DNA from 4 places in the Hydrogenophaga sp. UC242_53 genome. Region 2 is predicted to be linked to each of the others. Evidence: predicted binding sites of a transcription regulator. Region 2 holds the regulator's gene; each other region holds the start of a gene.
What was found. The regulator sigma-54, encoded in region 2, starts transcription at its own class of promoters, with help from an activator protein. The targets are predictions, from matches to a motif close to TGGCANGNAANCTGCTTT.

Region 1: a site for sigma-54 is predicted at 1,569-1,586, ahead of ACFJI0_RS06710 (PQQ-dependent methanol/ethanol family dehydrogenase). Genes of this name have one in related genera too.
Region 3: a site for sigma-54 is predicted at 3,088-3,105, ahead of pedF (cytochrome c-550 PedF). Genes of this name have one in related genera too.
Region 4: a site for sigma-54 is predicted at 2,155-2,172, ahead of glnA (type I glutamate--ammonia ligase). Genes of this name have one in related genera too.

The regions. Positions count from the first base shown of each region.
Region 1 covers NZ_CP170552.1:1,299,913-1,305,104, reverse strand. The annotation lists gene ACFJI0_RS06710 (PQQ-dependent methanol/ethanol family dehydrogenase) at 1-1,434, opposite strand, end outside; gene ACFJI0_RS06705 (quinoprotein relay system zinc metallohydrolase 1) at 1,691-2,656, opposite strand; gene ACFJI0_RS06700 (quinoprotein dehydrogenase-associated SoxYZ-like carrier) at 2,653-3,441, opposite strand; gene ACFJI0_RS06695 (ABC transporter permease) at 3,444-4,286, opposite strand; gene ACFJI0_RS06690 (ABC transporter substrate-binding protein) at 4,268-5,192, opposite strand, start outside.
Region 2 covers NZ_CP170552.1:3,019,857-3,025,048, reverse strand. The annotation lists gene ACFJI0_RS15160 (putative zinc-binding metallopeptidase) at 1-505, opposite strand, end outside; gene ACFJI0_RS15155 (YhjD/YihY/BrkB family envelope integrity protein) at 502-1,854, opposite strand; gene ACFJI0_RS15150 (GlsB/YeaQ/YmgE family stress response membrane protein) at 2,012-2,284, shown strand; gene rpoN (RNA polymerase factor sigma-54) at 2,542-4,032, shown strand; gene ACFJI0_RS15140 (ATP-binding protein) at 4,036-5,100, opposite strand.
Region 3 covers NZ_CP170552.1:1,316,089-1,321,280, reverse strand. The annotation lists partial or broken gene ACFJI0_RS06800 (aldehyde dehydrogenase family protein) at 1-1,425, opposite strand, end outside; gene ACFJI0_RS06795 (substrate-binding periplasmic protein) at 1,670-2,542, opposite strand; gene pedF (cytochrome c-550 PedF) at 2,557-3,048, opposite strand; gene ACFJI0_RS06785 (sigma-54-dependent Fis family transcriptional regulator) at 3,491-5,192, shown strand, end outside.
Region 4 covers NZ_CP170552.1:1,379,549-1,384,740, forward strand. The annotation lists gene ACFJI0_RS07095 (alpha/beta fold hydrolase) at 1-164, opposite strand, end outside; partial or broken gene ACFJI0_RS07100 (EI24 domain-containing protein) at 249-1,146, shown strand; gene ACFJI0_RS07105 (competence/damage-inducible protein A) at 1,143-1,958, shown strand; gene glnA (type I glutamate--ammonia ligase) at 2,224-3,639, shown strand; gene ACFJI0_RS07115 (hypothetical protein) at 3,966-4,376, shown strand; partial or broken gene glnL (nitrogen regulation protein NR(II)) at 4,373-5,192, shown strand, end outside.

The DNA.
Region 1 (5,192 bases), 1.7 Mb from region 2:
GAGCACACCGCCCCACAGCGGCGCGCTGTTCTTGACTTCCCAGGCCACCTTGCCGGTCTTGGGATCGATCGCGCGCAGCGATCCGATATGGTCGTCGAACAGCGGCTTGATGGTGAAGCCCGCGCCCAGGAAGGCCGCGCCCTTCTTGTAGGTGATGGGCTCGTTCCAGATCTCCATGCCCCATTCGTTGGTGGGCACGTAGAACAGGCCGGTCTTGGGGCTGTAGGCCATGGGCATCTGGTTCTTGCCACCCAGGAAGCCCGGCGCGGAGAACACCGCCTTGCCCTTGGCACCGTCGCCACCGGCGGCGGTCGGGTCGCCCGGGCGGTTGGTGTCGTCGAAGTTGGGGCGGCCGGTCTTGAGGTCGATGCCGGTGGCCCAGGTCACCTTCTTCACGAACGGGAAGGCGTTGACCAGCTTGCCGGTGGCCGCGTCGTTCACGTAGAAGAAACCGTTGCGGTCGGCCTTGGCGCCCATGCGCTTGCCGTCCATGTCGAAGGTGACGAATTCGTTGACGCCGTCGTAGTCCCAGCCGTCGTTGGGCGTGCTCTGGTAGTGCCAGACGATCTTGCCGGTCTTCACATCGATCGCGACGGTCGAGGCCGAGTACAGGTTGTCGCCCTTGCGCACATGGCTGTTCCAGGGGCCGGGGTTGCCGGTGCCGAAGTAGGCCAGGCCGGTCTTGGCGTCGTAGGTGCCGCCCAGCCAGGTGGCCGCGCCGCCGGTCTTCCACGTCTCGCCCGGCCAAGTGGCGTTGGTGGTGCCGGTGATGCCGTTTTCCTTGCCGTCCTTGTAGCCCATGTGGCCTTCGACGACGGGGCGCGTCCACACCATCTTGCCGGTGCGCGGGTCGCGTGCTTCCACGCGGCCGACCACACCGAACTCACCGCCCGAGACACCGGTCATCAGCAGGCCTTCGGCGATGAGGGGCGCGGCGGTGTAGCTGTAGCCGGCGGCGTAGTCGTCGATCTTCTCGCGCCACACCACCTTGCCCGTGTTCTGGTCGAGCGCGACCAGCTGCGCGTCGAGCGTGCCGAAGATCACCAGGTTGTCGTACAGCGCGGCGCCGCGGTTGATCACGTCGCAGCAGGGCATGATGCCTTCGGGCAGGCGGTGTTCGTACTTCCAGAGCTTCTCGCCGGTCTTGGTGTTGACCGCGTAGATGCGCGAGTAGGACGCGGTGACGAACATCTTGCCGTTGTGCACCAGCGGCTGCGACTGCTGGCCGCGCTGCTTCTCGCCGCCGAACGACATGGACCACACCGGCACGAGCTTGTTGATGTTGCGCTCGGTGATGCCGTTGAGCGTGGAATGGCGCTGGCCCTGGGTGCCCAGGCCCCAGCTCAACACGTTGTCGGGGGTCTTGGCGTCGTCGGCGATCATCGCGTCGGTCACGCCCTGGGCGCTCACGTGGGCGGTGGCGGCCAGAATCATCAGGCTCAATAGGGTGCGTTTCACAGTGTGTCTCCTGCTCGTTCGTGGATGTGTGATGCCTGCGACCGAGCACCATGCCCGGCCGCCCGTGAACACCCCGGCCCTGCGGCCGTCGGGGTTTGCACAGACAGCAAATGGCAACATCCATGCCAGCGTTTTCGAGCGGTTTTCCGGCCTGAAATGCGCCACGCCCGGGCCTCGCGGCGGGTCGCGGCTGTGACACTGTTCAGAAACGAATCAACCCCTGCAACAGGGTTCAGCGCGCGCGCGAATCCAGCGCCCGCTGTTCGTACCGCGGGTACCACTGCACGAGGCTGCGGTGCAGCTCGGCGGGCTGCGCGGCCCAGCCGGCGAAGCGCGCGGGCACGGGCGTGCGCAGCAGCTCGCTCAGGTCCAGGCCTTGTTCGGCGCTCGCCTGCATGAGCGTGGTGAGCCAGCGCAGCCAGTCGCGCGTCTGCTGCACGCCCACCGGCCCGCTGTGCACCGGGCCGTGGCTGGGCACGACCTGCCGCACCTCGCCCGCGGTGAGCCATTGCGCCAGCGTGTCCAGGCTGGCGAGCCAGGCGGCGGGGTCGGCGTGCGGCGTGGTGGGCACGCGCTCGGCGAACACCAGGCCGCCGGCGAACAGCACCCCGGTGCGGTGGTCGATCAGCACCAGGTCATCGCCGGTGTGGCCGCTCAGGCGCCGCAGCTCCAGCGTGTGTGCGCCCAGGCTCAGCGTGCGCGGTTCGATGGCTTCGCGTGCCGGTGTGGGCTCGGTGCCTTTCATCCAGTCGCCGCACAGGCGGTAGAGGTTGTCGGCGTAGGCCGCGCCCTCGGCTTTCATGCCTGCGATGCTGCCGGCCAGGGCCTGCGTGGGGCGGTCGGCCCAGGCCTGGTTGCCGAAGAAGTAGTCGGGGTGCAGGTTGAGGTTGAACACGTGGCGCACCGGTTCGTGCGTGAGCTGTTCGATGGCGCGGCGCTGCTGCTCGCCATAGCCGCGCGAAGGACCGGTGTTGACCACCACCACGCCCTCGCCCGTGGCGATGAAGGCGGTGTTGATGATGTTGCAGCCGTTGGCGCGCGAGAAGTCGGCCACCGCGCCTTCGATCACCCAGGTGTGTTCGGCGACCTGGCGCGGCCGCAGGCCATGGTCGAGCCGCGCCACGTCGGGCTGCGGCTGCGCGTGGACCATGGCCGCGAACAGCAGGGCCGCTGAGGCCAGCGCGCCGCGCACCGTCACGCGGGCACCTCGGCATCGATGCGGTTGCCGTTGTTGTCGCGCCCGGTCAGGCGGAAACCGCCCACGTGCTGCGGCGGCAGCTCGAAGGTGAGCAGCGGGTTTTCCGACACCGGCTCGTGCAGGGCCAGGCGCCACCAGGCCTGGCCCGCGCTGTCCACCAGCTGCAGCTGCTCGATGTAGAACGCGGGGATGCCCGCGACCAGGCCGGTGTCCATCGGGTGCATCACGCGCACGCGCAGGCGACGGCTGCCCTCGATCACATTCGGGAAGAAGCGCGCCTGCACCTGGTTGAGCGTGCGGCTCCACGAGCCGTCGGCGCGCGTGGCGCCGGGCACCGTGCAGCCCCCACCGGCCGCCTGCACCCAGGTGCCGCCCACGTGCCAGCGGCCGTCCGCCGTCTGCACCATCGCGCGCACCGGCGATGCCTGTTCCATGCGGATGCGGAACGCCAGCATGGGCAGCGCGCGCAAGGGCTCGAAGGCCAACACCTCGCGCACCGGGTTGCGGTCCACCACCACCAGGATGCGCGCCACACCGCCGCCCGTGCGGGCCAGGCCGCGCGCGTCCACCAGCAGCGGCACGTTCATCGCGTCGTCCGCGAAGGCCGGGCCGCGCACCGTCACCGCCTCGGAAAACACCATGGGCGCATCGCGCAGGTACTGCCGACGCAGCGTGGGCCATTGCATGGAGCCCAGCGGGTCGCCCCCGGTGCGGTCTTCGGCGGCAGCCCACAGCGGCGGCGCGCCGAGCAGGCCGCCCCAGAGCAAGGTTCGGCGCCGCAGCATGCTCAGCCCCCGCCCTTCTGGCGGATGAAGCCGCGCTGCGGGTCGTAGCCCCAGAGCGCGAGCACGAAGAACACGGCGGTGCACCCCAGCACCACGGCCCAGGCCACGGCGTTGAACTGCCCAACCATGGCAAAGCGCATGGCCTCCACCGCGTGGGTGAAAGGGTTGAACTCCGCGATCTTCAGCAGCCAGTAGGCGCCCGATTCCTCCAGCTTCCACAGCGGGTACAGCGCAGGGCTGATGAAGAACATCGGGAAGATCACGAAGTTCATGGTGCCGGCGAAGTTCTCCAGCTGCTTCACGTACACCGAAAGCACGAGCCCCAGCGCGGCCAGCATCGCGGCGGCGCAGGCCATGGCCAGCAACAGGCCCGGCAGATGCGCCCAGGCCAGCTCGACGCCGAAGGCCAGCGCGATCAGCAGGAACACCGCCATCTGCAGCACCGAGAGCACGGTGCTGCCCAGGAGCTTGAAGGCCAGCAGCCAGCCGCGCGCCAGCGGCGCGGTGAGCAGCAGGCGCATCACGCCCATCTCGCGGTCGTACACCATGGAGAGCGAGCTCTGCATGCCGTTGAACAGCGCCACCATGCCCAGCAGGCCCGGCACCATGTAGACCTGGTACTCGATGTAGGTCTCGTAGGGCGGGATGATCGCCACGCCGAACACGTTGTGAAAGCCGGCCGAGAACACCACGAACCACAGCAGCGGGCGCACCAGCGCCGAGCCCAGGCGCGTGGGCTGGCGCAGGAAGCGGCCCAGCTCGCGACCGACCACGGCGCGCAGCGCGCGCGCCAGGTGCAGCGGCAGCGATGGCGCGGCCAGGGGGCTCAGGGGCGTTGCCGGCATGCGGTCTCCGCTTCGTCCACGCCCAGCGTGTCCAGCACGTCCTTGGGGTGCAGCACGCCGTCGAGCGGCGCCACGCCCGCCACGCCGTCGATGTGGCTCAGGAACACGGGCTGGCGCAACTGCCCGTCCCAGGCGCGGAAGGACAGGCGCGGGCCCTTGAAGCCGTCGATGAAGACGCTGCCGCCGCGCAGCTTCTTCAACTGCTGCGCCAGCGGTGCCTTGGGGTCGTCCACCAGCACCGCCGCCACCGCGCGGCCCGCCACCCAGGCCGACCAGTCGTGCGACCGCATGGGGCGCTGCGCGAGCTTCTGGAAACGGCGCGAGAGCTGCGGCCCGCCGTTGCGCTCCCACTGCGCATGCCAGGCGCTGGCCACCAGGCCGCTGGCACCGACCACCGGGCGCGGCCACTGCGTGGCGTAGGGCAGTGTGCGCGCGAACTCGCCGTCGGCGTCCATCACGGCCACCACCTCGTGCTCGCGCTCGCCGGTGAGCAGCCGGGTGTTGGCCAGGTCGCGCTCGCGTGGGTCGCCGGTGAGCTTGAAGGGTTTGCTCTGCACGATCTTCAGGCCGTAGCGCCTGGCCGCGCGGGTGAAGGACTCGCCCATGAGCAGGTCGGCCGGCTCCGGCCCCTGCAGCAGCAACACCTTGCGCCAGTTGCGCGCGGCCAGGTACTGCGCCAGCGCGTCGCTGGCGATGTGGCGGCTGGGCAGGGTGTGCAGCAGGTGCGCGGCGCAGCCCTGCGCGCGCAGGCTGTCGTCGTCCAGCCCGGTGTTGAACACCATGGCACCACCGAGCGCGGCCGGCGCGCTCTGCACCAGCTGGCGCAGTTCGGCCAGCGGCAGGTCGGCCACGAGGTGCTGCACCTTCGCCGCCTTCAGCTCGGCCAGGGCCTTGGGCAGCGCCGCC
Region 2 (5,192 bases):
CGTCCAGGGTGATCACGCCCCCGGCGTGGCCGGTGACCACGGGCGGCATGCCGGGCTGCGAGACCAGGATGTCGAAGGCCAGCCCGCGCTGCGGGTCTTCGCCACGCGGCACGATGGGCAGGCGCAGGGCGAGCAGCGAGGACACCATGCGCCGTTTGGCCTGTTCGATGCGGTGCCACCAGCCGGCGTGTTCCGGCACGTCGAGGTCGGGCAGCGTGCGCGTGAGCCGGCAGCACAGGCACAGCGAGGGCGTGTGCTCGCGTGGCTTGGCCGGCGGGATCAGCCAGTTGCACGCGGCCGGCGAGGACAGGTTCTCGCAGCGCTGGTAGGTGCGCTGGCGCGTGCCGGTCTCGCTGCTGCGCCACCAGCCGGGTTCGTCGGTGGGCTCCAGGGGCAGCAGCTTGCCGCGCGCGGCGTCGTAGCCCAGCGCCCGGCCGCAGCCCAGGCACACGCTGTTGCGAAAGAAGATCGGTTGCCCGCAGATGCAGGTGAAAGCACGGTTCACGGCGCGGGGTCCTCGGTGGTGCGGTCGGCGGTCTGATGCCGCAGGGTGAAGGCGCGCGTGAACTCCGCGCCGAGCAGGAACACCTGTGCCGAGTAGTACACCCAGAGCAGGAAGATGACCAGCGAGGAGGCCGCGCCGAACACCGAGGCGACGCCGCTGCGCCCGATGTAGGTGCCGATGACGGACTTGCCCACGGTGAGCAGCACGGCGGTGATCACGGCGCCGATCCACACATCGCCCCAGGCCAGCGGCACGCGCGGCATCCATTTGAAGATCATGGCGAACAGCACGCTGAGGAAGGCCAGGCTCAGGGCGAAGTCGACCGCGCCCGCGAGCATCGCCAGCTCGCCCAGCCAGGGCGCGGCCCACTTGCCCAGGGCCGCCAGGGCGGCGCTGAGCACCAGCGAGACCATGAGCAGGAAACCGATGGCCAGCACCAGCCCCAGCGAGACCAGGCGCGCGCGCAGCAGCTCGAGCACGCCGCCCCGTTTGGGATGCTCGGCGTTCGTGCGCCAGATGCGGTCCATGGCGTTGCGCAGCTCGGCGAACACGGTGGTGGCGCCGATGAGCAGCGCGCCCAGGCCCACCACCGTGCCCACGATGCCGGCGGCCGGGCGGTTCGCGTCTTCCACCAGGCTGTTGATGGTGAGCGCGCTGTCGCTGCCGACCAGTTGCGAGAGCTGCGCGAAGATCTCGCCGCGCGCGGCGGCTTCACCGAACCACAGGCCCGCGACCGAGATCACGATCAGCAGGATGGGCGCGACGGAAAACAGGGTGTAGAAGGCGAGGGCGGCGCCCATGCTGGGCGCGTCGTCGTCGATCCAGTTGACGACGGCGGCTTTCATCACGCGAAAGAGCATCGCGTGCCTTTCAGAGGCTTTCCCGCCCCCGGCGGGGCCGCTGGCGACCGATTGGCCGGTGCGGGTCGGGCGGGCGGGCTCGGAAATGTCGGCCAGCGCGGCGCCGGCCTGCTGCACGTCGCCCTTGGCGGCCAGATCGCCCAGCGAGAGGATGCCCACCAGGCGCTTGTCGCGGTCGAGCACGGGCAGGCGGCGGATCTGCAGTTGCTGCATCTTGGCCGCGACCTCGGCCAGGCCTTCGTCCTCGAACACCCATTCGACTTGGGCGCTCATCACGTCCTCGAGCTTGGTCTTGCCGGGCGCGAGGTCCTGGGCGACGCCGCGCACCACGATGTCGCGGTCGGTCACCATGCCGAGGATGCGCTGGCCATCGCAGACCGGCAGCGCCCCGATGTCCAGTTCTTCCATGGCCTGGGCCGCGAGCACCACGCTGTCCTGGGGCCCGAGCGTGCGCACGCCACTGGTCATCACATCTTTCACTTGCTTCATGGGAAATCTCCTGCTGCGGTTGTGGCGTTGGCCCGCCGCATGCCGGCGGGTGGGACCTTGACAGGGCAGGTGCTGTGCCCGCGGCCACCGGGAGCGGGGATTGCCCCCGGCAGGTTCGAAGGAACTTCCTGCGACCACTCTAACGAGGAGCAACGCCATGATCAACATCATCCTCTGGTTGGCGGTCGGCGGCCTGTTGGGCAGGCTGGCCAGCGTGGTCCTGTCCACGGATGGGCGCCAGGGCATCGTGCGCAATGTCGTGGCCGGCATCGTGGGCGCCGCCATCGGTGGCTGGGTGCTCTCACCCCTGATGGGGGTGGACACCCTCAACGACAGCGTCTTCAACGTGGGCGCCATGCTCGTGTCGCTGATCGGCGCCATCATCCTGCTGGCGCTCATCAACCTCTTTCGACACGAATCGATGCACTAGTCCGCGCGGGCCGTTTCGGCAAATCTTGCCGCAAGATGCGCCCTTGCGCGGGTCGGCCTGAAGGGCGTTCCGATCGACTGTGTCTGAATGTTCGGGAAGGTGCGCACCGTGTCCCTCTGTGAGGGCCTGACGGTTACGTGGTTTTGTGGGAATTTGTGTCTTCCGCGCTCGTGCGGCATGGTGGTTGCATAGGGTGTTGGTCTGAGGCGGCCGCACCTCGCGACACCGCCGACCATGCCTTACCGGAGGAGAACCGCATGATCCAGATGGACGCCCGCGCCGACCAGCGCCAGAGCCAGACCCTGTCTCCCCGCTTGCAGCACGCCGTGCGCCTGCTGCAGATGTCCTCGCTGGATTTCGGCATCGTGGTGCGCGACGTGCTGGGGCGCAATCCGTTCCTGGAAGCGGAAGAGGGCGATGACGAGGACGAGCGCGAAGGCCTGCGGGATGGTGACATCGACAGCCGATCGGGCGAAGCGGCCGGCGAGGTGTACGACGGACCGCGCGAGACCGATCTGGCGGCGCCGGCGGAGGCCGAGGTCGACCGGTCCACCGCGTCCGACAGCGACCTGTGGCTCGCCGATGGTCTGACCCCGGCCCGCCAGGGACATGACGGGGATGTGTCCGCGCTCGATTTCATGATGGAGGAAACCCCGCTCAATGCCCACCTGCACGGGCAGCTCGGCACCATGGCCCTGTCGCCGCGCGACCTCGCGCTGGCCGGTGTGGTGGTCGAGTCGCTCGACGACGACGGCTACCTGCGCACGCCCCTGAACGAACTGCGCGAGGTAGCGGACGTGGTGCCCGCAGCGACGCTGGAAGACCTGCAGATCGCGCTCAAGCTGGTGCAGTCGCTGGAGCCGGCCGGTGTGGCCGCGCGCGATGTGGCGGAATGCCTCAGCCTGCAGCTGGGCGAGATCGAATGCCCCCACGTGCGCGCGATGGCGCGCGCCATCGTCAACGACCACATGGACAGCCTGGCGGCGCGCGATGTGCCTGCCCTGGCGCGGGCGCTGGACGCCTCGGTGGGCGAGGTCGAGGCGGTGTGTGACCGCATCCGCCACCTCGACCCGCGACCGGGCTGGCGCCTGAGTTCTTCCCGGGTGAACTACATCGTGCCCGACGTGATCGTGAAGAAGGACCGGGGCGCGTGGAACGTGCGGCTCAACGCCGCGGTCGTGCCCAAGGTGCGCATCAACGAGGTGTACGCCCAGCTGTTCCAGCGCCACCGCTGCGCCGAGAACGCCGAGATGGGCGCGCACCTGCAGGAGGCGCGCTGGACGCTGCGCAACGTCGAGCAGCGCTTCTCGACCATCCTCGACGTGTCGCAGGCCATCGTGCGGCGCCAGCGCCACTTCTTCGAATACGGCAGCATGGCGATGAAGCCGCTGGGCCTGCGCGAGATCGCCGACGAGGTCGGCATCCACGAATCCACGGTTTCGCGCGTCACCAACAACAAGTACATCGCCACGCCCACCGGCGTGTACGAGCTCAAGCACTTCTTCTCGCGCGCGATGGTGAGCGCCAATGGCAAGGCCTGCTCGGGCACCGCGATCCGGGGTTTGATCCAGGACATCATCGAAGCGGAGTCGACCGATCGGCCGCTGTCGGACGCCGAGATCACGCGCCAGCTCGCCCGGCAGGGCCTGACGGTGGCGCGGCGCACCGTCACCAAGTACCGTCAGATGCTGCGCATCGAGGCCGTGGGCCGGCGCAAGCGCCATGACGGCCTGGCCGTCTCGGCCTGAGGCTCAGGCCGGCGGGGCGCGGGGCGCTTCTGGCGGCTCGCTCAGCAGCCGCAGCAGCTGTTCGGGGTTCACCGGTTTGAGCAGGTGCTGATCGAAGCCGGCCAGGCGCGCGGCCTCGCGGTCGGCGTCGCGGCCCCAGCCGGTGATGGCCACGAGGCGGATGCCCTGCGTGGTGGCATCGGCGCGCAGCGCCCGCGCCACCTGGTGGCCGTCGAGGCCGGGCATGCCGATGTCGAGCAGCGCCACGTCCGGCACCTGCGCGCGCGCCGCGCGAACCGCCGCTTCGCCATCGTGCACGACCTCGACCAAGTGCCCATGTGAGGACAGCACGGCCGACAGGCTCACCGTCAGATCGACGTTGTCGTCCGCGATCAGGAGGCGCAGCGGGCGCGAGGGCTGGGCGTGGGACGGCGCCACGGTGGGGGGCTCGTCGCGCGGTGGCTCTCGATGCAGGCGGGGCAGCCGCACCGTGAAGCACGAGCCGCGGTGCAGGCCCTCGCTGTGCATGGACAGCGAACCGTCGTGCAGCTCGATGATCTGGCGCGAGAGCGTCAGCCCCACGCCCAGCCCGGCGCTGCCGCGCTGCATGGACTGGTCCGCCTGTTCGAACAGGTCGAAGATGCGTTCCTGCATGGCGGGCTCCACGCCGATGCCGGTGTCCACCACCGTCACCTCGACCGAGGATGGCGTCGAGGTGAGCGAGAGGTCCACGCGCCCGCCGTGCGGGGTGTAGCGGCAGGCGTTGTTCAGCAGGTTGGAGAACACCTGCGTCAGCCGCACCGCGTCGCCGTTCACATACAGCGCCGCATCGGGCAGGTGCAGCGTGAGCTGCAGGCCATGCTGTTGCGCCAGCGCCTGCGCGCCTTCGGTGGCGGTGTGCAGCAGCTCGCCGATGTTCACCGGCGCCGTGTCGAGCGACAGCTTGCCGGTGCGCACCCGGGAGGCGTCCAGCAGGTCGTTGACCAGGCGCACGATGTGCTGCAGCTGGCGCTCGAGCACCGCCAGCGCCTTCTCCCGTGCCTGCGGCGACACCTGCGGCATCTGCAGCAGGGCCACCGCGCTCGTCATGGGCGAGAGGGGGTTGCGCAATTCGTGGGCGAGGGTGCGCCAGGAAGGTGTCCTTCTGGCGGTCGGCCTGGCGCAGTTCGCGTTCGACGCCC
Region 3 (5,192 bases), 1.7 Mb from region 2:
TGCCCGATTCCTTGTAGCCGCCGAAGGCGGCGTGCGCGGGGTAGGCGTGGTAGCAGTTGGTCCACACGCGGCCGGCCTTGATGGCGCGGCCCATGCGGTAGGCCACGTTGCCGTTGCGGCTCCACACGCCGGCACCCAGGCCATACAGCGTGTCGTTGGCGATCGCCAGGGCTTCGGCCTCGTCCTTGAAGGTGGTCACGGCCAGCACGGGGCCGAAGATTTCTTCCTGGAAGATGCGCATCTTGTTGTGGCCCTTGAACAGCGTGGGCTGCACGTAGTAGCCGCCTTCGAGCTCCCCCCCAGGTTCGCCTGGCCACCACCGGCCAGCACCTCGGCGCCTTCCTGCTTGCCCAGGTCGAGGTACGAGAGGATCTTGGTGAGCTGTTCCTTGCTGGCCTGCGCGCCCATCATGCTGTCGGTGTCCAGCGGGTTGGCGTGCTTGATCGCGGCCACGCGCTTGAGCACGCGCTCCATGAACTTGTCGTAGATGCTTTCCTGGATCAGCGCACGGCTGGGGCAGGTGCAGACCTCGCCCTGGTTGAAGGCGAACAGCACCAGGCCTTCGATCGCCTTGTCCAGAAACGCGTCGTCCTTGTCCATGATGTCGGCGAAGAACACGTTGGGCGACTTGCCGCCGAGTTCCAGCGTGGCGGGAATCAGGTTGTTCGCCGCGGCCTGCGCGATCACGCGGCCCGTGGTGGTGGAGCCGGTGAACGCGATCTTGGCGATGCGCTTGCTGGTGGCCAGCGGCATGCCCGCTTCGCGGCCGTAGCCGTTGACGATGTTGAGCACGCCCGGCGGCAGCAGGTCGGCGATGAGTTCGGCCAGGATCAGGATGCTGATGGGCGTGGACTCGGCGGGCTTGAGCACCACGGCGTTGCCGGCGCCCAGCGCGGGCGCGAGCTTCCAGGCCGCCATGAGGATGGGGAAGTTCCAGGGAATGATCTGGCCGATCACGCCCAGCGGTTCCTGGATGTGGTACGCCACGGTGTTCTCGTCGATGTTGCTCAGCGCGCCTTCCTGCGCGCGCACGCAACCCGCGAAGTAGCGGAAGTGGTCCACCGTGAGCGGGATGTCGGCGTTGAGCGTCTCGCGGATCGCCTTGCCGTTGTCCACGGTCTCGGCGTAGGCCAGCAGCTCCAGGTTCTGCTCGATGCGGTCGGCGATCTTGAGCAGCACGTTGGCGCGCTCGGCCGCCGAGGTCTTGCCCCAGGCATCGGCCGCGGCGTGCGCGGCGTCCAGCGCGAGTTCGATGTCTTCGGCGGTGGAGCGCGCGGCGCGCGTGTACACCTTGCCCGAGACGGGCGTGATCACATCGAAGTACTGGCCTTTGACCGGCGCGAGCCAGCGACCGCCGATGAAGTTGTCGTACTGGGTCTTGTAGGCGATCTTGGCGCCAGCGGCGCCGGGGGCTGCGTAAAGCATGTTGTCTTCCTCAGGATGGACGTTGATGGCAAGGCCTGTGTCTTCAGGCCCTCTGCTCTCTTCAAGTTCCATGCCATGGGCTTGGGCCCGGTGAAGCGCTGCACGAAAGCACACATGCGGGGTTCGCACTGTCCCGGAACCGTGCACAAGCGAACCGGCTGTCTCAAAGCGGCACACACGCCGGCGCCATGAAAAAAGCCACTGGTTGCGCGCGCAACCAGTGGCTGTGTTGAAGCGTCGGGCGTCAGGGCGCGGTGAGCGTGAGCCCATGTTGCTGGAAGATGGCCAGCAGCTCGCCGCTGTCGCGCATCGATTTCAAGGCCCCTTCCAGCGCCAGGCCCAGGTCCTTGTGTTCGGCCTTGATCGCCATGCCCACGGGCCAGCCGGTGTCGGGCACGCCGCCGAGCGAGAGCGTGCTCAGGCGGATGTGGCTCGGCCTCGGATCGGTGTGCGAGAGCACCGACTCGGCCTGCGCGCGCGTCACATACGCGGCGGCGGCCTTGCCCTCCACCACGGCCTGCACCGCCTGCTCGCCGCTGTTGTGGATGCCCACCTGCGCGCGCAGCAGACCGCCGCCATGGCCCATGAGCGCGCTGGCCGCGCCGGCCCCGCGCTCGGCGGCCAGCGGCAGGCCTTTGAGGTCTTCCGGCGTGCGCACCTCGGCGACGCGGCGCGTGTCGTGCGCCAGCACCAGCTGCTGGCGCATGTAGGGCGCGAGGATCATCACCTGGCGGTTCTTCTGCATCAGGTAGCGGTCCACCGGCACCTGCAGCATCACGTCGGCAGGGCCGTAGCCCAGGTAATGGCCGCGCCAGACCATGTTGCGCAGGTCGTCGTTCATGTTCTCGCCCGCGTCGAACGGCAGCAGCGCCAGCCTCAGCTGGAGCTGGCGCGCCAGCGCGGCGGCGATCGACACGTCCAGGCCGTGGAGGTCGTTGGCCGGGCCGTCGGAGAACGGCGCGTTGTCCTTGTAGACCGCCACTTTCAGCGCGCCATTCGCGCGGATGCGTTCGAGGTCGCTCAGGTCGGCCTGCGCGCGCGCCAGTGGCACGCTCGCGGCGAGCAGGGCCGCCAGCACCTGGCGGCGGTCGGGGTGGTGGTGATGGGTGGTGGTCATGCGCGTCTCCCGTCTCAGGGCTCGCGGCGGGTTTCGAGGTAGGTCTTGATCGACCAGATCGCCTCCTGCGACAGCGTGCCCTCGAACGGCGGCATGTACACGCGCCCGTCGCGCACGCGGCCCCGGCGCACGGTGGCCATGTAGTAGTCGTCCATCTCCTTGAAGCACGCGGCCTTCTTCGCCGCGTCGGCGTAACCCGAGCATTCGCCGTCGAACTTGCGCAGGTCGGGCGAGATGCCGCCGGAGATCGCCTCCAGGCCGTGGCAGCGCGCGCAGTTCTGGTTGTAGGCCGAGGTGCCGATGCGCAGCGCCTCCTTGTTCGCGGGACCGCTGCTGTAGGGGTTGGCATCGAGCCACTTGGTGCCCAGCTGCGGCAGGGTGCTCGTGTCCACCGCCTGCGGTGTCACATCGCCATGCGCCATCACGGCGGCCACGCCGCAGGTGACGGCCAGCGCGAGCAGGCCGCGCGCGCCCCGCAAGGAAAGAGAGAAACGCGAAATCTTCATGGGTTGTCTCCGGTTCAGAAAGGGTCTTTTCCGGCATGGACAGCAAGTTGCAGGCCATGGCGCCGTGGACCGGAGCCACGCAAGGGACGGGCCCGCCCGCAGGCCCGGTCAGGCCCGTGCAAGGTGTGCCAATTTGAATCACCGGGTCGCCTGCGATCGCACCGGATGTCACAGTCCGCCGCTTCATGGGCGCCTTGTGTGTCAACTTTGCGCGCCACGGCCTGGCCCAGGTGGTGGCCGGCTCTTTGCTAACAGCGAAGGTGTGACACCCGGGACACGCTGTTGCATCTCGGGATTAACCAGTGTTGCTCACAGGGACAGATATGAAGAGAATTGCATGAACCCGCGCGACCAAGACGACAGCCCGTCTGACGACCCGGAGCACCCGCCACGATGGGTGCCCGACTACTGGGGGGGATTTCCCCCGGATCCAGGAGACAACATGAGTGCTGCCCTCTTCACGCCTCCCGGCGGAAGACACGATGCGCCCGCGCCCCCCGGCCCGGACGGCAACGCACCACCCGATCCCATCGGCCAGGCCCACCGCCGGTCGCAGGCCTATGGCATCGACTCCACGGACGCGCCCGATTTCTCCAGCCCCGGCGTGGGTCTGCTCAACGATGCACGGGAAGAGAACCGATTCCTGTTCCAGCACGCCGCCCCGGTCATGGAGACGCTCTACGACCAGATCGTGAACACCCACAGCATGGTGCTGCTCACCTCCGCCAAGGGCCTGGTGCTGCATTCGCTGGGCGACACCGACTTTCTCGAAAAGGCCTCGCGCGTCGCGCTCACGCCCGGCATGGACTGGTCCGAGAAAAACAAGGGCACGAATGCGATCGGCACCGCGCTCAGCGAACAGGAAGCGCTCACGGTGCACGGCAGCCAGCACTACATGGACGCCAACAAGTTCCTCACCTGCTCGTGCTCGCCGATCTTCGATCCCTACGGCCAGGTCATCGGCGCGCTGGACGTGACGGGTGACCACCGCAGCTACCACCAGCACACGCTGGCGCTGGTGCGCATGTCGGCGCAGATGATCGAGAACCACATGTTCGCGGACATCTTCCCCAAGGCCATCCGCATCCACTTCCACACCCGCTCCGAGTTCCTGGGCACGCTGGTCGAAGGCATCGCGGTGTTCTCGCCCGAGGGCCGCTTCCTCTCGGCCAACCGCAGCGCGCAGTTCCAGATCGGGCTGCCGTTCAGCGCGCTCAAGGCCCACACCTTCTCCTCGCTCTTCGGCATGCCGATCTCGGCCCTGTTCGAGCTGTTCAGCGGCGCCATGCCCACGCCCAAGCAGCTGTGCATGCACAACGGCGTGTCGGTCTGGTGCCGCGTGAAGATCAAGGCCGCCAACCCCTGGTCGGGCGGTGGCAAGCCCACGGGCGCCGCGCCCGACGCGGCACCCGCTTGCGCCGCCGCCGCGGCCGAGCCGCTCAGGCCCACCGGCCGCAAGATGCAGTTCTCCTCGCTGCAGTACCTCGACACGGGCGACCCCCAGGTGTCGACGGTGATCCACAAGCTGCGCCGGGTCTCGGGGCGCGACATCCCGGTGATGATCCTGGGCGAGACCGGCACCGGCAAGGACCTGCTGGCCCAGGCCATCCACGGCGATTCCACGCGCTCGGCGCAGCCCTTCGTGTCGGTGAACTGCGCCTCGATCCCGGACACGCTGATCGAGTCCGAGCTGTTCGGCTACGAAGAAGGCGCCTTCACCGGCGCACGCAAGAAGGGCTCCATCGGCAAGATCCTCCAGGCCCACGGCGGCACGCTGTTCCTCGACGAGATCGGCGACATGCCCAAGCACCTGCAGGCCCGCCTGCTGCGCGTGCTGCAGGACCGCAAGGTCAGCCCACTGGGCGCGGGCAAGGAGGTGGAAGTGGACGTGACGGTGATCAGCGCCACGCACAAGAACCTCAAGGACATGATCGCGCGCGGCGATTTCCGCGAGGACCTCTACTACCGCCTCAACGGCCTGGTGGTGCGCCTGCCGGCGCTGCGCGAGCGCACAGACTTCGAACTGGTGGTGCACAAGATCCTCAAGGCGCTGTGCGACCAGGGCCAGCAGATCGGCATCGCGCCCAATGTCATGGCGCTGTTCAAGCGCTACCAGTGGCCGGGCAATTTCCGCCAGCTGCACA
Region 4 (5,192 bases), 1.6 Mb from region 2:
CGGCCTGTGGCGGTGCAAAGCTCGGCGGGCCAGTGCCGGCCGCGCTGCTGCCACATGGCCACGCTGCCCAGGCCTTCATGCAGGAAGACCAGGGGGGCACGTTCCGCCGGCCCCGGAATGTGAGCCACTTCCAGGCCAATGCCCGCGATGTCGATGTGTTTCATGGGGCTCGATCCTAGCGTCGCAGTGATCGGCGCGAGGGCCGCCCGCGGGGTGGCCTGACATGGATTGGATGTATTCTTGCCGGCATGTCCTTGCTGTTCGATTCCTTCTGGCGCGCCATCGCCTATTGCATGCATCCGCGGGTGATCGCACTGTCGTTTCTCCCGCTGATCCTGATGGTGGTGCTGTCGTTCGGCCTGGGTTACTTCTTCTGGGAAAACGCCGTGGCCTCGGTGGCGGCGTGGCTGGAGGCGTTTGACCTCATCCAGATGTTCCTCGGTTGGCTGGAGCGCCTGGGCCTGGGCTCGCTGCGCACCGTGTTCGCGCCGCTGCTGGTGCTGGTGCTGCGCACCCCCGTCATCGTGCTGTTGTGCCTGTTGCTGGTGGCGATGTTCATGACGCCCGCCATGGTGGAGCTGGTTGCGCCAGCGCCGCTTTCCCAGCCTGGAGCGCAAGCACGGTGGGTCTCTGCTGGTGAGCGTGTTGTGGTCGCTCGGCTCCACGCTGCTCGCGGTGCTGGCCTTGATCGTGTCCATGCCGCTGTGGCTGGTGCCACCCCTGGTGCTCATTCTTCCGCCGCTGATCTGGGGCTGGCTCACCTACCGGGTGTTCGCGTTCGACGCGCTGGCCACGCACGCCAGCGGCGACGAGCGCAAGGCCATCCTGCGCGAGCACCGCGGCAGCCTGCTCGTCATGGGCGTGCTCAGCGGCTACCTGGGCGCCGCGCCCAGCCTGCTGTGGGCTTCGGGTGCGATGTTCATTGCACTGGCCCCCTTGCTGGTGCCTGTGGCGATCTGGATCTACACCCTGGTGTTCGCATTCGCCTCGCTCTGGTTCGCCCATTTCTGCCTGACCGTGCTGCAGCGCCAGCGCGCGCAGGCCACGGTGGAGGTGCGGGACGCCGAACCCAGCCCACCGGCCCCATTGACCTTGCCTGCCCAGGAACCAGGGTCCTCATTCAACCAGCCACCCACCCTTTCATGACACCCACCTTCGGCCTGATCATCGTTGGTGACGAGATCCTTTCCGGCAAGCGCAGCGACAAACACCTTCCCAAGATCATCGAGTTGCTGGCGCAGCGCGGCCTGACCCTGTCCTGGGCCAAGCTGGTCGGCGACGATCGCGACCGCATCACCGCCACGCTGAGCGACGCGTTCGCGGGCAGCGACGCCGTGTTCTGCTGCGGCGGCATTGGCGCCACGCCCGACGACCACACGCGCCAGTGCGCCGCCGCCGCGCTGGGCGTGGACCTGGCCCTGCACCCGCAGGCCAAGGAACTGATCGAGTCCCGCATGCGAGACACGGCCGCCGAGCGTGGCGAGGTCTTCGATCCCGAGCGGCCGGACAACGTGCACCGCTACAACATGGGCGTGTTTCCCGTGGGCGCTCGCCTCATCCTCAACCCGTACAACAAGATCCCCGGTTTCAGCTGCGACGGGGCGGGGGGCGGCAGCGTGCATTTCGTGCCCGGCTTCCCCGTCATGGCCTGGCCCATGATCGAAGGCGTGCTCGATACCGAGTACGCGCAATGGCATCGCCAGGGCGCCTGGCAGGAGCGTTCGGTGATCGTGTTCGGCGCCATGGAGGCCACCCTGACCCCGCTCATGGAGCAGATCGAGCAGGCCCATGCCGTGAAGGTCTTCAGCCTGCCCAGCGTGGACCACCCTGAGTACGGCCGGCACATCGAACTGGGGGTGAAGGGCGCCACCGAGGCGGTGGCGCCGGCCTACGCCCAGCTGCTCGCGGGCCTGCATCGGCACGACGCGAAGCTGGGCCCTGAAATGGTGCGAAATTGAGTTGCACCAAATCGGTGCAATTGACGGGTGCACCCAATGGGTGCGACCGGGGGCGATAACGCCCGACAAGGTGCAACGCACGGTCTTCCCAGGGCTTCGATGCCTGCCGGCCGACCCTTTGTGGCGCATGGCTGGGCCATAATTCCCGCTGTCCCGTGAAGCCGGGGGAGCCAGCGCCCGCGCATGACCCACTTTGTGGCACACATTCTGCTTATCAGCAGCGTCGTTTTCAATTTTTCCACTCACCCAGCTACAGGAGTATTTGATGGCCAAGACCGTCGCAGACGTGATGCAAATGGTGAAAGACAACGAAGTGAAGTTCGTTGACTTCCGCTTCACCGACACCCGGGGCAAAGAACAGCACGTCACCGTGCCCGTGTCTCACTTCGACGAAGACAAGTTCAGCTCGGGCCACGCGTTCGACGGTTCTTCGGTGGCTGGCTGGAAGGGCATCGAAGCCTCCGACATGCAGCTCATGCCCGACCCCAATACCGCCAACATCGACCCCTTCTTCGAAGAAACCACGCTGTTCCTGCAATGCGACGTGATCGAGCCGGGCGACGGCAAGGCCTACGACCGCGATCCGCGTTCCATCGCCAAGCGCGCCGAGGCCTACCTCAAGGCCTCCGGCCTGGGCGACACCGCCTTCTTCGGACCGGAACCTGAATTCTTCATCTTCGACGGCGTGCGCTGGAGCAACGAACCCGGCCGCGTGATGTGCGAGATCGAGGAGTACGAAGCTCCCTGGAACAGCGGCGCCAAGCTCGAAGGCGGCAACCGCGGCCACCGTCCCACCGTCAAAGGCGGCTACTTCCCCGTGCCCCCGGTCGACAGCACGCAGGACATGCGCGCCGAGATGTCCCTGATCCTCGAATCGCTGGGCATCCCGGTTGAAGTGTTCCACCACGAAGTGGCGGGCGCTGGCCAGAACGAAATCGGCACCAAGTTCAGCACGCTGGTCGAGCGCGCCGACTGGACGCAGGTGCTCAAGTACGTGGTGTGGAACGTCGCCAACGCCTACGGCAAGACCGCGACCTTCATGCCCAAGCCCTACGCCGGCGACAACGGCAGCGGCATGCACGTGCACCAGTCGATCTGGAAGGACGGCAAGAACCTGTTCGCCGGTGACGGCTACGCCGGCCTGAGCGATTTCGCCCTGTACTACGTGGGCGGCATCATCAAGCACGCCCGTGCGCTCAACGCCATCACCAACCCTGGCACCAACTCCTACAAGCGCCTGGTGCCTGGCTTCGAAGCCCCGGTGAAGCTGGCCTACTCGGCCCGCAACCGTTCTGCCTCGATCCGCATCCCGTACGTGGCGAACCCCAAGGGCCGCCGCATCGAAGCGCGTTTCCCAGATCCTTCGGCCAACCCCTACCTGGCCTTCTCGGCCCTGATGATGGCGGGTCTGGACGGCGTGGAAAACAAGATCCACCCGGGCGAAGCCGCCACCAAGGACCTGTACCACCTGCCGCCCGAAGAGGACAAGCTGGTGCCCACCGTGTGCCACAGCCTCGACCAGGCGCTGGAGTACCTCGACAAGGACCGCAGCTTCCTGACCAAGGGCGGTGTGTTCACCGACTCCATGCTCGACGCCTACATCGAACTCAAGATGGGCGAAGTCACGCGTTTCCGCATGGCGCCGCACCCGGTCGAGTTCGACATGTACTACAGCCTGTGATGGCTTGCCCGGCTCTGCCGGGCTGCCAGGGCCATCCCGAAAGGGGCCATGCAAGTGGCCCCTTTTTGTTGCTCGGGCGGTCAATCGCCACCGTTCACACGCTGGCACGGCACTTTTGAAACAGTTTTCGGTCATACTGAAAAACGCATATCGGTGCGCCCGCCCATACCCCAAACCGTTTCCTGGAGTTGATGTCACCTTGAATCCGATGCCTTCACTCACGATCCGGTCGCTGGCCGTGCGCAACGCTCGCGCTGTGCGTCCTGGAAGCCCATGCCCAGGCGCGCATCTACCGTTGCGGCAACGAATACACGAACGACGCGCAGGTGGCCAAGTCCAAGGGTTGCAGCCCCATGGAGGGCGGCAACATCACCATCATCGAAGGCACCCGGCCCACGCCGCCGCGCGCCACGCCCGCAGCGGCCGCCCCACGCAACGGCAGCGCCAACGAACGCGTCGACTCGGCCGCGCAGCGCGCGCGCGACAGCGATGCGCGCGCCATCCTCGAGGCCGAACTGCGCAAGGCGCAAGAGCGCCTGGCGCTCGCGCGCAAGGAGTACGCCAACGGCGAGCCCGAGAAGCAGGGCATCGAGTCGCGCAACTACCAGCGCTACCTCGACCGCGTGGCCGAACTCAAGGCCGCCGTGGCGCGCGCCGAGAGCGACGTCGCCGGCCTGCAGCGCGAATTGAATCGACTGCCGGGGTCCGCCAACGCCGTCGGTTCTGCCGCAAAATGACCGGCTTGAAAAAGCCCAACTTCCCCTCCCTTCTTCCCACTTTCCCGCGCCGGGCCCCGGCCGACCCGGACGGGTCGGCTGCCGGACGCAAGTCCCCCTCGGTGTCGTCCCGTTTCCAGTCCCTCGACCTGCTGGCGCACCCTGGTGGCCGTGGTGGATCAGCACGGTGGCGTGCTCTACGCCAACGCGGCGCTGGAGGATGCGCTGGGGATGTCCCGACGCAGCATCACGGGCGCGCTGCTGCAGGACTGCTTCACCGAACCCCCGCTGCTGGAAAACGCCTTGCAGGGCGCGAGCGGCAACCAGTTCGCCGCGCTGCGCTACGACGCCTGGCTCAAGCGCCTCAACCACGAAGCCCTGCCGGTGCACGTGGTGGTGGCGCAGACCGACAACCCGGGTGAGGTGATCGTCGAGCTGCTGCCGCTGGAGCAGCAGGCGCGCCAGGAGCGCGAAGAGCGGCTGATCGATCAGGCGCAGGCGAACAAGGAACTCATCCGCAACCTCGCGCACGAGATCAAGAACCCGCTCGGCGGCATTCGCGGTGCGGCCCAGTTGCTGCAGATGGAGCTGGAGTCCCGCGAGTTGATCGAGTACACCCAGGTCATCATCCACGAGGCGGATCGGCTGCAGTCGCTGGTGGACCGCCTGCTCGCGCCGCACCGCCGGCCTCACGTGGTGGGCGACGTGAACATCCACGAGGTGTGCGAGCGCGTGCGCTCGCTCATCCTGGCCGAGTTTCCCAAGGGCTTGAAGGTCGTGCGCGACTACGACACCTCCATCCCCGAGTTCCGCGGCGATCGCGAGCAGCTCATCCAG